2 regions of the Rhodococcus indonesiensis genome follow, and region 2 is predicted to be linked to the other one. Evidence: riboswitches for the same ligand, from Rfam matches in the RefSeq annotation. Region 2 holds a riboswitch; the other holds the start of a gene.
What was found. Region 2 has a riboswitch for cyclic di-AMP ahead of ACM26Y_RS05445 (resuscitation-promoting factor Rpf1 domain-containing protein). Riboswitches for the same ligand answer to the same signal wherever they lie in the genome.
Positions count from the first base shown of each region.

Region 1: linked by a shared signal. The riboswitch ahead of ACM26Y_RS14715 (C40 family peptidase) and the one ahead of ACM26Y_RS05445 (resuscitation-promoting factor Rpf1 domain-containing protein) in region 2 are both predicted to bind cyclic di-AMP.

Region 1 is NZ_CP180630.1:3,200,765-3,208,179, forward strand. Features, by position in the region: gene ACM26Y_RS14710 (NlpC/P60 family protein) at 1-618, opposite strand, end outside; gene ACM26Y_RS14715 (C40 family peptidase) at 818-1,399, opposite strand; cyclic di-AMP (ydaO/yuaA leader) riboswitch at 1,414-1,581, opposite strand; gene ACM26Y_RS14720 (DEDD exonuclease domain-containing protein) at 2,071-3,846, shown strand; gene ACM26Y_RS14725 (Lrp/AsnC family transcriptional regulator) at 3,889-4,164, shown strand; gene trpD (anthranilate phosphoribosyltransferase) at 4,215-5,288, opposite strand; gene ACM26Y_RS14735 (hypothetical protein) at 5,355-5,801, opposite strand; gene ACM26Y_RS14740 (heme-copper oxidase subunit III) at 5,939-6,550, shown strand; gene ACM26Y_RS14745 (c-type cytochrome) at 6,614-7,415, shown strand, end outside.
Region 2 is NZ_CP180630.1:1,153,633-1,161,047, reverse strand. Features, by position in the region: gene ACM26Y_RS05465 (DUF2771 family protein) at 1-11, shown strand, start outside; gene ACM26Y_RS05460 (cold-shock protein) at 120-530, opposite strand; gene ACM26Y_RS05455 (hypothetical protein) at 698-940, shown strand; gene ACM26Y_RS05450 (YccF domain-containing protein) at 937-1,329, shown strand; cyclic di-AMP (ydaO/yuaA leader) riboswitch at 1,541-1,766, shown strand; gene ACM26Y_RS05445 (resuscitation-promoting factor Rpf1 domain-containing protein) at 1,776-2,360, shown strand; gene ACM26Y_RS05440 (hypothetical protein) at 2,425-2,613, opposite strand; gene ACM26Y_RS05435 (helicase-associated domain-containing protein) at 2,674-4,956, shown strand; gene ACM26Y_RS05430 (DNA repair helicase XPB) at 5,033-6,691, shown strand; gene ACM26Y_RS05425 (response regulator) at 6,697-7,365, opposite strand; gene ACM26Y_RS05420 (ATP-binding protein) at 7,347-7,415, opposite strand, start outside.

The DNA of each region.
Region 1 (7,415 bases), 2.0 Mb from region 2:
GCTCAGGTCGGCGAACGCGGCGAGCACCTCGTCGATCCGGGCCTCGAGTTCGCTCTGCTGCCGCTGCAGTTCGTCCCGCACGACCTGGGCCTGCTCGGCGGCGGCGCGCGCCTGGTCGGCCGAGCGCTGGGAGGCCAGCGCAGCCTCCGTGGCCGCGGCCGACGCGGTGCGGAATCCCGCGACCTGGTCGGCGGTCTGGTGGGCGATGACGTCGAGCGCCGCCATCTGGTCGAGCAGCTGCTGGGGCGACTCGCTGACCATCAGAGCGAACAACCGGTTGGTGCGGGCGCCGCGATAGTTGGCGACGGCGAGCTTGTCCACCGTGGGCCGGAAGACGGCGAGTTCCGCTTCCGCGGCGGCCAGCACCTCCCGGTCGCGCGTCAGAGCCGCGTCGGCGGCGCGCTGGGCCTCGACCTTCGCGTCGAGGTCGATTCCGGCGTTGTGCAGCGCCTCGGTGGTCTGCTCGGACTTGCGTGACAGCTCGGCCAGCCGCTCCAGTGCGGCGGTGGGGCTCTCCCCCACCGGGTCGGCGCCGGCCGGGGCGGCCACCGAGAACACCGCGAGGAGCACCCCGATCACCAGCGCCCGAAGCGACGGTTTCGTCCAGTCCACCACCACGGGACCAGGTCCTTTCGTTCGACGTTGCGCACCCGTTACCCGAAAAATCTCGATCAGGTTACGGAAGGGCTCCGGGTCGTGTCTACCCGCCGGTAGCTCCGGCTGCGCCGGGCAGTGCGGCCCCGGAGCGCCAGCGGGGGCGGACCGGCGTCGACCGGTCCGCCCCCGCTGCACTGCGTGACAGTCGTGGAGTCGTCGCTCAGTAGCGGCGGGCCCCGTCGACCGGCATCGAGTTCATCGGAGCGATCTTCACGGGCTGACCCGAGGTCGACGCGTGGATGACGTTGCCGTTGCCGATGTAGATGCCGGAGTGGCCACCGCCGTAGAACGACACGACGTCGCCGGGCTGCAGGGCGGAGACGTCCACGGCCCGGCCGGCGGAGGCCTGGTCGTAACTGGTGCGCGGCAGGTTCAGACCGGCCTGCTTGTAGGCCCACTGCACCAGTCCGGAGCAGTCGAAGGCATCAGGACCGGCGGCGCCGTAGACGTAGGGGGCGCCGAGCTTGCTGTGGGCTGCGTCCACGGCGCGCTGGGCAACCGAGGTCACCGGCGCGCTGAAGGGCGCGGCCGGAGCCGGTGCGGCACCCTGCGGGGCCGGCGGGACGAGGTTGGTGACCTCCGGCGGAAGGGTCACGCCGGCCGGCAGGTCGAACGAGCCGACGCCGGGAATGGTGATCGGCTCCGCGAGGGCGGGACCGGCCGAGACGGTGACCGCACCGAGAGCGAGGGCACCGGCAACGACAGCGCGCCGGACGGTGCGCTTGGAAATCTGAGACGCCACGAGGGGTTTGCTCCATTTCTTCCGTTCGTCCGCCGACCGAGTTAGCTGACGGGTTCGGGCTGGGAAGATCAGCCCTACCCCTCGTTCCGCGGTGACGGTCGGAGGGGATTCACCCCAGAGGACAACGTGGGTCCCCGGCTCGGGCACCCGCTGTGGATGCGCCGATTAGGCGGTGACCGAGCGGCGTCTCCCCTCTGGTGGTTCGACATCCTCACCGCTTGGTCTCGAAAAGATTACGAAATCGCATCGGAGGATGTCGAGCTTCGACGCTTCATGGGCCGCAGATTGACAGATATGCCCGATTCGGGCCGCACGACCCCGGCCGCGCGATCACGGAAACGTAACGGTCGGTTCGAGGGCGACGGCCCCGGCGGCGGTGGCCGGCACGCCCCGGGGCCCGCCACCGGCCCGCTGACACGTCGTCGCAGGTCCCGCGGGCGATCTCCGCGGCGAGGACGCCTGCGACACCGCCCGTCGCGGCGACACGCCCCACCGTGCCACCCGGGTCGCTACCCCGTCGGGGCGGCGCCCACACCCACACGGGTGATCGACGATGTGATCCTCGTCTCGTCGAGCCGGGTCCGGGCCTCCGACCCTCTTTTTCCCTCCGGTTGGTGCCGGATCCCACTCCCCGCGGTGTCGGACCCGGCTCCTACCCTGACGACGTGACCGTGCCCCGACGACCCGACCCTGCCGTCGGGGTGCAGCTCGGGTTCGACGAACTGGACACGCCGTTGCGGGAGACGCTGTTCGTCGTCGTCGACCTCGAGACCACCGGCGGCAGCTCCACGGACGACGCCATCACGGAGATCGGCGCGGTCAAGATCCGCGGCGGTGAAGTACTCGGTGAGTTCGCCACGCTCGTCGACCCGGGCCGGTCGATCCCGCCGAACATCGTCCAGCTCACCGGCATCACCACCGCCATGGTGTGTTCCGCGCCCCGGATCGAGCAGGTCCTGCCGTCGTTCCTCGAGTTCGCCGCAGGGGCCGTGCTCGTCGCGCACAACGCGGGCTTCGACGTCGGCTTCCTGCGGGCCGCGGCGTCCCGCACCGAAGTCGCGTGGCCGCGGTTCACGGTGCTGTGCACGGTCAAGCTCGCGCGCCGCGTGCTCGGCCGGGACGAGGCCCCGTCCGTGCGACTGTCCGCCCTCGCCGAGTTGTTCCGCGTGTCCACCACGCCCACGCACCGCGCGCTCGACGACGCCCGGGCCACCGTCGACGTCCTGCACGCGCTCATCGAGCGCGTCGGGAACCAGGGTGTCCACAGCCTCACCGAACTGCGGGACTACCTGCCGGCGGTCACCGCGGAGCAACGCGCCAAGCGGTCCCTCGCGGCACACCTGCCGCGACGGCCCGGCGTGTACCTGTTCCGCGGGCCCTCCGACGAGGTGCTGTACATCGGTACGGCCGTGGACCTGCGCCGCCGCGTGCGCAACTACTTCACGGGTTCCGAGACCCGGCCCCGGTTGAAGGAGATGGTGGCGCTCACCACCCGGATCGACCACGTCGAATGCGCTCATGCACTCGAGGCCGGGGTGCGGGAGCTGAGACTGCTGGCCGCGCACGCTCCGCCCTACAACCGCCGCTCCAAGTTCCCCGCGCGGGGCTGGTGGATCACCCTCACCGACGAGGCGTTCCCCCGGCTGTCCGTCGTGCGGACGCCCGCCGCGGCTCCACCGCATCCGGTCGGCGGCCCCACGGTCGACGCCGTCGGTCCGTTCTCCTCGCGGGCCGACGCCGTCGCCGTGGCCACGACCGTCGCCGAGTTCTGCCACCTGCGGACCTGCACCCGCCGCATACCCCGCACGAAGCGACACGGCGAGCACTGCCCGCCGGACGCCGTCGGAGCCTGCGCCGCGGCAGCCGCCGGACTGCAGACCCCCGCCGAGTACGCACGGCAAGTGGACCTCGCCCGCGCCCTGCTCCGCGGAGAGGACGACGAGCCGCTGCATCGGATGCGCCGAGGCATCGAACACCTCGGCGCCGCCGAACTGTTCGAGAGCGCGGCCAGGTTGCGCGACCGCACGGCCGACGCCGTGCTCGCACTGCGCCGGACGCAGCGCCTGGCCGCTCTCGCGGCGGTGGACGAGCTGATCGCTGCCCGCCGGCGGGCAGAGGGCGGCTGGGAGTTCGCGGTGATCCGGGCGGGCCGGCTCGCGGGGGCGGGAGTCGCTCCACGCGGCGTCCCGCCGATGCCCGTGGTCGACGCGATCGTCGCGGCAGCCGAGACGGTGCGACCGACGACCGCCCCGCTGCGGGGTGCACTCGTCGAGGAACTCGGACTACTGGTCCGCTGGCTCCACGACGACGGCGTCCGCATCGTCCGAACCACCCAGGGCTGGTCGGAGCCGCTCCGCGGCGCCGGCGCCTGGGCGCAATGGGGCGAACGCGCCCGGACGGCACGTGCCGGGGCCGAACCGGTCCCCGTCGCGCACCCCCTACGCTGAGTGCTCGCCCGCACGTCCGTTCCCGGCAGTCGAGGAGAGCCCATGATCCACGCCATCGTCCTGATCCACGCCGACGCCCACCGGATTCCGGAGACCGCTCAGGCGGTCGCCGATCTGGCCGGTGTCGACAAGGTGTACTCGTGCGCCGGTGACATCGACCTGATCGCGTTGCTGCGGGTGCGGGACCACGAGGAGATCGCCGAGGTCGTCACCCGCGGGATCAACAAGCTCGAGGGCGTGGCCAAGACGGCGACGCACATCGCCTTCCAGTCGTACTCGAGCGCCGATGTCGAGGCCGGGTTCTCGATCGGCGAATAGGACGGAGCCCCGCCCGTCCCGCGTTCACCTCGCGCCGGCGAGCCGGGTGGTCACCGCGATCCGGCGGCGAGCCGGGTGGTCACTTCGGCCCAGCGGGCAAGGACCGCCGCCGCAGCGCCCGAGTCCAGCGCCTCGGCGGCCGTCTGCATCCCCGCTGCCAGGGCACTGGCGAGCGACCCTTCGAACCCCCGGAAGGCGGCGATCGCCCCGGCGGCGTTGAGCAGGACCGCGTCGCGCACCGGCCCGTGCTCGCCGGCGAGGACCGCCCGCGCGATCGCGGCATTGTCGGCGGCGTCGCCGCCGCGCAGCGCTTCGAGCGGCACCCGGGCGACGCCCAGGTCGGTGGGGTCGAGGCTCACGGTGCTCACGTTGCCGTCCCGGACGACGTACACCGTCGACGTCGTGGACGTGGTCAGTTCGTCCAGGCCGTCGTCCCCCCGCACGACGAGAGCCGAGTTGCCCCGCTCGGCGAGGACCCCGGCGACGGTGCCGATCAGCTCCGGGAACGCGCATCCGATCAGCCCGGCGCGGGGCCGGGCCGGGTTGGTCAACGGCCCGAGCACGTTGAACACCGTGGGAATTCCGATCTGCTTGCGCGGGGCGGCCGCGAACCGGAGCGCGGGGTGGTAGACGGGTGCGAAACAGAACCCGATACCGGCCTCGGCGACCGACGCCGCGACGGCCTCGGGACCGAGATCGATGTGCACGCCCAGCGCTTCGAGCACGTCCGCGCCGCCGCTCTTCGACGACGCCGCCCGGTTGCCGTGCTTGACGACCCGGATCCCGCACGCAGCCACCACCAGCGACGCCATGGTGGAGATGTTGACCGTGTTCGCCCGGTCCCCTCCGGTGCCCACGATGTCGACGACGTCGTCGTCCACCGGCACCAGGCGCGCATGGGCGAGCATCGAGTCGGCGAGGCCGAGCAGTTCCTCGGGGGTCTCCCCCTTCATCTTCAGCGCGACGCCGAAGGCGGCGATCTGCGCGGCCGTGGCGTTGTCGGACATGATCTCGTCCATCGCCCACTGGGCCTCCGCCCGGGCGAGGTCGCGTCCGGCGGTGAGCGCACCGAGGACCGCCGGCCAGCTCCGGGCCACCGCATCCGCCTGTAGTCCAGCGTTCATCGCACCTGCCCTCGCCGCATCTCGCTCCTTGTGTCCGACGCCGTCGTCGGCGGCGCACGGAGGAGCTTAGTCAGCGCCCGTCGCCGGCTGCAGGGCGTCCCACCCCAGCGCGGTGCCGCCGAGGCGCTGGGCGAGAGAGGCCATCCGTGACCGTTCCTGCGAACAGTGCAGCGCATCGAGGACCTGCACCCGCTGCAGCAGGACGGCCTCGAGGCCGGTCCCGGCCGGGTGCGCGGGCTGGGCGGGGGCGTACCCGTCCTGTGCACACAGGGCGATCGCCTGCTCCACCGAATCCGCCGGCAGTTCGAGGTGATGGCGCAGCACGGCCTCCGCCTCCGGGGACCACCCCGGTTCCGCCGCCGAGCCCCGCTCGAGGGCGGTCGAACAGGCCTCGACGTCGTCGAAGGACGAGACCACCACCACCAGGTCCGGCCGCGCCGGATCGAGCGGCTCCGGACGCTTGCGTGAGAACACCCGGAGGACTCGGCTCCAGACCCCTGCACCACTGCTCATCGCACCACGATCCCATGCTCGGCGACGGGGCGCGACGACCCCCCGAAACGGGGACTCACAGGCCGGTCACCAGCAAAGACGCGCCGATTTCAGCCCCGAGTGTCCAAGAGTTACTACGAACAGTCATACTTGCGAACGTGACGAGCGCAGTAGGGACTTCAGGAACTGCAATCACCCAGCGCGTGCACTCGCTGAACCGGCCCAATCTGGTCAGCGTCGGCACCATCGTGTGGTTGTCCAGTGAGCTCATGTTTTTCGCAGGGCTCTTCGCCATGTACTTCGTGGCCCGGGCGCAGGCCGACGGCAACTGGCCGCCGGAGCCTGTGCATCTCAATCTGGCGCTGGCGGTGCCGGTCACCCTCGTGCTGATCGCCTCCTCCTTCACCTGCCAGATGGGTGTGTTCGCCGCCGAACGCGGCGACGTGTTCGGCCTCCGCCGGTGGTACATCATCACCCTGCTCATGGGCACGTTCTTCGTGCTCGGCCAGGGCTTCGAGTACAGCCAGCTGGTCGCGGAAGGCGTGACGATCTCGAGCATGGTCTGGGGGTCGGTCTTCTACATCACGACCGGATTCCACGGCCTCCACGTCATCGGCGGTCTCATCGCCTTCGTGTTCCTCCTCGTACGCACGAGGGTCAGCAAGTTCACGCCGGCGCAGGCCACCGCAGCGATCGTCGTCTCCTACTACTGGCACTTCGTCGACATCGTGTGGATTGCGCTGTTTGCCACGATTTATTTCATCCGTTAGCCAGCTGAACGCCCAGGCAGCCCCCTGACGTCCAGTCCGTCCCGACATACCAAAGGGATACAGATGAGTTCATCCCCACCTCTCGCTTCCGAGGGTGACATGCCCGGTCAGTCCGCGGCCGCGTCCGCCAAGTCCCGCCGTCAGCGCAAGCTGCGCCGCCGCGTCACCGGTGCGCTGGTGCTCGCCCTCGGCCTGCTCAGCGCGGGCTTCCTCGCCTCCGCGCTGACCCCCGCGCCGCAGGTGGCGACGGCGAACGAGGACCAGTCGGCACTGATCCGCGAAGGCAAGCAGCTCTACGAGACCTCCTGCGTCACGTGCCACGGCGCCAACCTGCAGGGTGTGCAGGACCGCGGACCGAGCCTGATCGGTGTCGGCGAGGCAGCCGTGTACTTCCAGGTCTCCACCGGCCGCATGCCGATGATGCGCAACGAGGCCCAGGCCCTGCGCAAGACGCCGAAGTTCGACGCGGCCCAGACGGACGCCCTCGGCGCCTACATCCAGGCCAACGGTGGCGGCCCCACGCTCATCCGCGACGAGAACGGTGAGATCGCGCAGTCCTCGCTGCGCGGCGACGACATCGCGCGCGGCAGCGAACTGTTCCGCCAGAACTGCGCCTCGTGCCACAACTTCACCGGCCGGGGTGGCGCACTGTCGTCCGGCAAGTTCGCGCCCGTCCTCGACCCGGCGAACGAGCAGCAGATCTACACCGCGATGCTGACCGGTCCGCAGAACATGCCCAAGTTCTCCGATCGTCAGCTCACGCTGGAGGAGAAGCAGGACATCATCGCCTACGTCAAGGCGTCCAGCGAGACGCAGAGCCCCGGCGGATACGGCCTGGGCGGCTTCGGCCCCGCATCCGAGGGCC
Region 2 (7,415 bases):
AGACGTTCTGAGCCACAACGCGCACGCGTTCCGAGCCACAACGCGCACGCGTTCCGAGCCACAGCGCACGCGAGAGGGGCCTTCCGGTGCTGCACCGGAAGGCCCCTCTCGCTCAGGCGTCAGGCGTCGAGTTCGCGCGCGACGGCGCGCATGACCTCGGAGATCCGCTGGGCGGTCTTGCGCTCGGGATGACGGCCCCTGCGCAGCTCCGGCTGCACGGTGGCCTCGAGGAGCTTGATCATGTCCTCGACCATGCCGTGCAGTTCGTCGGGGGTGTGCCGCTTCTGGGGGGCCGCCTCGCGCCGGCCACCCTGACGGACCGACGGCAACGGCTCGAGCAGTTTCAGACTGAGGGCCTGCGGCCCGCGGCGGCCCGCGGCCATGCCGAACTCGACCCGCTGCCCCGGCTTGAGGCCCTCGACCCCGGCCGGGAGCGCGGACGCGCGTACGTAGACGTCCTCGCCCTCCTCCTGGGACAGGAAGCCGAAGCCCTTCTCCACGTCGTACCACTTCACCTTGCCGGTAGGCACTGCGTTCACCCGCTCCTCGACAGCCGTGCCCCGCAGGGCACGAGTGGATATGCAAAACAACGCGCCCCGCTTCGAGTGCGGGACGCGCAGACATGCGTCAGTGTACCCGTGGCGGAGTCCGCTTCCGAAAGTCCGGCGAAGGCGCGCCGGGCCGCGGAAGCACTACGGTGGAACGCGTGGGTACCTCCAGTTCTTCCGTACCGGGCAACGGCCTGCTCAAGGCCGCGCTGGCCTGCTTCGCGGTCGGGGTCGTCGCCGTCGTGGCGATCTTCCTGACCCCCGTCGTCACCGACGGCCGGCCGGGCCTGGTCCTGTATCTGCTGACTCTCGCCTGGCCGCTCGGTTTCGTGCTGGCCTTGACCTTCGCGCTGCGCTCCGGCCGGCGCGCCCGCGGAAGGGACCGCACGTGAGGATTCTGCTCAACATCATCTGGCTGGTCTTCGGCGGCCTGTGGCTGGCGCTGGGGTACTTCGTGGCGGGCCTGATCTGCTTCGTGCTGATCATCACCATCCCGTTCGGCATCGCGGCGTTCCGCATCGGCGTGTACGCGCTGTGGCCGTTCGGCAAGACGGTGGTGGACAAGCCCACAGCGGGGGCGGGTTCGCTGATCGGCAACGTGATCTGGGTGGTCGTCGCCGGCATCTGGCTCGCCCTGGGGCACGTCGTGACGGCGATCGCGATGGCGATCACGATCATCGGCATCCCGCTGGCGCTCGCGAATCTGAAGATGGTGCCGATCTCGCTGATGCCGCTCGGGAAGGACATCGTCCCGGTGGACAACCGGCCGGGTTACGTGTGACGTTCCTCACATAACGCGGGAATAACGGGGAGGTCGCAGACCGGAACCGGCGATGGACTTTCGGCCCTACCTGCGACTTCATCGCGCCACACCGGCCACCTCTGCATCGTGCGTGCGACGCCCGGCGTTATCAATTGGTGACAATCACCGTCCCGAGCCGTTACCGTCGTGTCCGGCCGGTTGGTTCGGCCACCCCGGGTCCGTCGCGCCAAATCCTGCTCCGCGGAATCCCGGTGTCCCGACGAACGATCCACGGGAGCAGGAAGCGGGGGACCCACACGGTCTCCCAGGGAACACCGATTCCCAGGAGGCACCCGGATCGTCGCCACGGCGACGGTCCTCGGGGTGAAGCCGAATCGCCCACCGGCGAGGAGGCCGGGCTACCTCTTCAGCCCGAACCCGACAGCTGACCTCGCAGGCGCGTACGGAGAGGAACCGGAGCCGACATGAGCGGACGCCATCGCAAACCCACCAACACCGGCCGCACCGTCGCCAAGTTCGCGCTGACCAGCGCCGTTCTCGGCGTCACGGGCGTCGCCTTCAGCGGCACCGCCAACGCCGCTCCCGACTCCGACTGGGATCGCCTCGCGCAGTGCGAGTCCGGCGGCAACTGGGGCATCAACACCGGCAACGGCTACCAGGGTGGCCTGCAGTTCTCCCCCAGCACGTGGAACGCCTACGGCGGCGGCGAGTACGCCGCGACCGCCAACCAGGCCAGCCGTGAAGAGCAGATCGTCGTCGCCGAGCGAGTGCTGGCCGGCCAGGGCTGGGGCGCATGGCCGTCCTGCTCCTCGAGCCTCGGCCTGAGCAGTGCGCCGACGCAGCGCAGCGCGCCGTCCACGAGCGCCGGCACCGTCCAGAACACCCCGGTCGTCGAGGCCGCCCCCGAGGCACCCGAGGTGCCTGCGCTGCCCGCCGAGGCCCAGGGCCTGCGGGCCGGTTTCGAACAGGGTCTCGACGCCCTGCGCCAGGCCGGCATCGCCGTCGACCAGAACCTCGTCGACGCGGTCAACGCCGCCCTGCCGAGCTGACACCCGGCACAGCCGCACGAAAGAGCCCCGCACCTGCAGGTGCGGGGCTCTTTCGCAATCCGGATCAGCGGTTGATGACGGTGCGGGGATGGGTGTACGGGAGGGCGTCGACGGGCAGCGGGAACTCCATCTCCTCACCGTACGGGGACAGCGGGCCGGAACGAGTCGAGGACAACTCGGTGACGGCATGGTCCCCGTCCGCCACCTTGGGCCACCCCGGATCGACGTACTGCTTCTTCGAATTGTCAGCCATGCGCTCATTTTGGCAGGCAGGTTCACGGACAGCCACTTCAGGTCTCTAATCTTGGTGTCGATGACCGCCACCGACCCCGCCGCGCCGGAGACCGGCCCGGAGTCACTCGCCCGCTGGCTCGCCGACCGCCGCGACGCCGACCTCGGCGAGTTGCTGCGCGCCCGCCCCGACCTGGTGGTCCCGCCACCCGCCACGATGACCGTCCTGGCCGGCCGCGCACAGCAGCGTGCTTCGGTGTTCCGCGCCGCCGACGAGCTCTCCGTCCTCGACTTCGGGGTGGTCGAGGCCCTGACCCGGCTGGGGGCCGACCGGGAGCCCGTCACGCGACGCGCTCTGCTCGACTCCCTCTCCGGTCGTGTCACCGCCAAGAACGTCGACCGTTCCCTCGAGGCCCTGCGCCGGCTCTCCTTCGTGTGGGGCCCGGCCGACGGGCTGCGGGTCGTCGAGGCCGCCGCCGCGACGGTGCCGTGGCGCCTCGGCCGCGGCCCCGACCCCGACCAGCTGCCCGACGAACTCGGTACCGTCCTCGCCGGCCTCGACCCGGCCCGGCGCAGCCTGCTCGACACGCTGGCGCGCACCTCCCCCGTCGGGCGGACCCGCGACGCCGCCCCCGGCACCCCCGCCGACCGGCCCGTGCAGCGCCTGATCGCGGCCGGGCTGCTGATCCGGCTCGACGACGAGACCGTCGAGCTGCCGCACCGCGTCGGTCAGGCGCTGCGCGAGGAGGCGCCGTTCGACCCCGCCACCCTCACCCCGCCCCGGCCGCTGCCCGCGACGCACGTCGTCGCCGACGTCAACGCCACCGCGGCGGGTGCCGCCCTCGAGCTGCTGCGGCACTGCGAGAACCTGATCGACGCGCTCGGAGCCCTCCCCGCTCCCGCTCTCAAGTCCGGGGGTCTCGGGGTGCGGGAACTGCGTCGCCTCGCCAAGACGGTCGACGTGGACGAGCAGCTCGCCGCGCTGCTCGTCGAGGTGCTCGCCGCCGCCGGCCTGATCGCGCGGGGCATGCCGCAGCCGGCGCCGACCACGGACGTCGACGACTACTGGGCGCCGACCACCGCCGCCGACGGCTGGTCGAACGCACCCCCCGCGCAGCGCTGGGCCGTGCTCGCCGGCGCGTGGCTCGACGCGCCGCGCCGCATGTGGCTCGTCGGGCGCCGCGACGCGACGGACAAGCCGATCGCCGCACTCTCCGACGAGGTCCGGTCCACCGCCGCACCCCGAGAGCGACGTCTGCTGCTCGAGCTGCTCGCCGAGGTACCCGGGTCGGCGCCCGACGCGGAGGTGGCACGAGCCGTGCTGGCCTGGCGGCGGCCGCGGTGGGCGGCCCGGCTCGGCGGTGACACGGTGGCCGAGACGCTGCGCGAAGCGACGGCATTGGCCGTCGTCGCGCACGGTGCTCTCGCCTCCCCCGGTAAGGCGCTGCTGCACGGCGGCGACCCCGACGCCGAGATGGCCGCGGTCCTGCCCGAGCCGGTCGACTACGTGCTCGTCCAGGCCGACCTGACGGTGGTCGCGCCCGGTCCGCTGGTACCCGAACTCGCGGACCGCATCGCTCTGGTCGCCGACGTCGAGTCGGCGGGCGCCGCGACCGTGTACCGGGTGACCGAGGCCGGCGTGCGCCGCGCCCTGGATGCCGGCACCGGCGCCGCCGACCTGCACGCCCTGTTCGCCACGCATTCGCGAACGCCGGTCCCCCAGGCGCTGACCTACCTGATCGACGACGTCGCCCGCCGTCACGGCCGGCTCCGCGCCGGGGTCGCCGCCTCGTTCGTCCGCTCCGACGACCCCGCGCTGCTGGCCGAGGTACTCCGGCACCCCGTCGCCGTCCACCTCGCCCTGCGTGCCGTCGCGCCGACGGTCGCGATCTCGCAGGCGCCGCTGGCGGAGGTGCTCGCCGAGCTGCGCGGTGCGGGATTTGCGCCGGCGGGCGAGGACGCAACCGGTGCGGTGCTCGATCTGCGGCCGCGAGGCGCACGGGTGTCGGTGCCGCGGGCACGGCCCCGTTACGCCGGCCCGACCCCACCGACCGGGGAGCAGCTCGACAACCTGATCCGCACGCTGCGCGCCGGGGACCGGGCCGCGGCCGCCCCGCGTGGGACCACGGTCCGTGGTGACGGCTCCCGCACCGGCGGTGCCGCGACGATGGCACTGCTGCAGCTCGCCGCGCGCGACAAGCGCAGCGTCCGGATCGGCTACGTCGACGCGCAGGGTGTCGCCACTCATCGCATCGTCGATCCGGTCGCCGTCGGCGGCGGACAGCTCGAGGCGTTCGACCCGGCCGCGGGCACGGTCCGCAGTTTCGTGCTGCACCGCATCACCACGGTCGCCCTCGTCGACTGACGGCGGCGGTGGCGGCCCGGCCGTCCCGCCTGGAGAATGGAGAGGTTGTTCTCTGTTCCCGTGCTAGGAGGCGTCCGTGCCCGACGGACCGTTGATCGTCCAGTCCGACAAGACCCTGCTCCTCGAAGTCGACCATGCGCTCGCCAACGAGGCCCGACAGGCGATCGCTCCGTTCGCCGAACTCGAACGCGCCCCCGAGCACGTGCACACCTACCGCGTCACCCCCCTGGCGTTGTGGAACGCCCGGGCCGCGGGGCACGACGCCGAGCAGGTCGTCGACGCGCTCGTCACCCACTCCCGGTTCGCCGTCCCGCAGCCGCTGCTCGTCGACATCGTCGACACCATGGCCCGCTACGGACGGCTGCAGCTGGTGAAGAACCCCGCGCACGGTCTGACCCTGGTCAGCCTCGACCGGGCAGTGCTCGAGGAGGTGATGCGCAACAAGAAGATCGCCCCGATGCTCGGCGCCCGCATCGACGACGACACCGTGATCGTGCATCCGAGCGAGCGCGGCCGGCTCAAGCAGGTGCTGCTCAAGGTCGGCTGGCCCGCCGAGGACCTCGCCGGCTACGTCGACGGGGAGGCGCACGCGATCAGCCTCGACTTCGAGTCCCACCCCTGGCATCTGCGGGACTACCAGGAGATGGCCGCGGACTCGTTCTGGGCCGGCGGCTCCGGTGTGGTCGTGCTGCCCTGCGGCGCGGGCAAGACGATGGTGGGTGCGGCCGCGATGGCCAAGGCCGGTGCCACCACCTTGATCCTGGTGACCAACACCGTGGCGGGACGGCAGTGGAAGCGCGAACTGATCGCGCGCACGTCTCTCACCGAGGAGGAGATCGGCGAGTACTCCGGGGAGAAGAAGGAGATCCGCCCGGTCACCATCGCCACCTACCAGGTGATCACCCGCAAGTCGAAGGGCGAGTACCGCAACCTCGAGCTGTTCGACTCCCGCGACTGGGGGCTGATGATCTACGACGAGGTGCATCTGCTGCCCGCACCGGTGTTCCGGATGACCGCCGATCTGCAGTCCCGGCGCCGGCTCGGCCTCACTGCGACGCTCGTGCGCGAGGACGGCCGCGAGGGCGACGTGTTCTCGCTGATCGGCCCCAAGCGCTACGACGCGCCGTGGAAGGACATCGAGGCGCAGGGCTGGATCGCGCCCGCGGAGTGCGTCGAGGTGCGGGTGACCCTGACCGACGCGGAACGGATGGCATACGCGGTCGCCGAGCCCGAGGAACGGTACAAGTTGTGCTCGACCGCGCACACGAAGATCGCGGTGGTGAAGTCGATCCTCGACCGGCACCGCGACTCCCCCACCCTGATCATCGGCGCGTATCTCGATCAGCTCGACGAGCTGGGCGAGGCGCTGGACGCCCCGGTGATCAAGGGCTCGACCCGGAACAAGGAGCGCGAGGAGCTGTTCGACCGCTTCCGCGCCGGTGAGCTGAAGGTGCTCGTCGTGTCCAAGGTCGCGAACTTCTCGATCGACCTGCCCGAGGCCTCCGTGGCGGTGCAGGTGTCCGGCACGTTCGGTTCGCGGCAGGAGGAGGCGCAGCGTCTCGGCCGGTTGCTGCGTCCCAAACACGACGGCGGGCAGGCGCACTTCTACTCGGTCGTCGCGCGCGACACCCTCGACGCCGAGTACGCCGCGCACCGGCAGCGGTTCCTCGCCGAGCAGGGCTATGCGTACCGGATCACCGACGCCGACGATCTGCTCGGGCCCACCATCGGCTGACTGGTTCAGCCGGCCGGGAGGCGGTACTCCTGTTCCGGGCGTCCCGTGCTGCCGTACCGCAGCTGCATCCGCAGCTGCCCCTTGGTGACGAGCGCGGCGAGATAACGCTGAGCCGTCGCGCGGGACACCCCGATCGTCACCGCCACCTCCCCCGCCGACATGGGCGTCGCCGACGACGAGAGTGCTTGCAGGACAAGTTCTTTGGTCACCGAACGGGGCGCCCGGTCGGCGGTGCCCGACGGCGCGGGCCGCAGCGCGGCGAGCGCCGAGTCGATCTCGGCCTGGGTGAGTTCGGCTCCGGCTACCAGACGCCGGTACTGCGCGTACGCCGACAACCGGCGGGCCAGTTCGGTATTGGGAAACGGCTTGACCAGATAGCCCGAGGCGCCGGCGGCCAGCGCGGCCCGCACCGTCGCGCCCTCGGACGCCGCACCGAGTACGAATGCGTCGCAGTCGAGTTCTCGGATCAGCCCGATGCCGGAACCGTCCGGCAGGTACACGTCCACGAGCGCGAGATCGATCGCAGTCTCGCGGACCGCGGCGCGGGCGGCCGCGAGGGTGCCGGCGACCGCCGCCACCCGGAACCCGGCGACCGCGGCCACCACGCTCGCGTGCAACTCCGCGACCCGGAAGTCGTCGTCGACGACGAGCACCGTCAGATCGGATCCGCCCATCCGGTGTCTCCTTCGTCGAGTACGTCGGTCAGGGTGGCGACGAACACCGC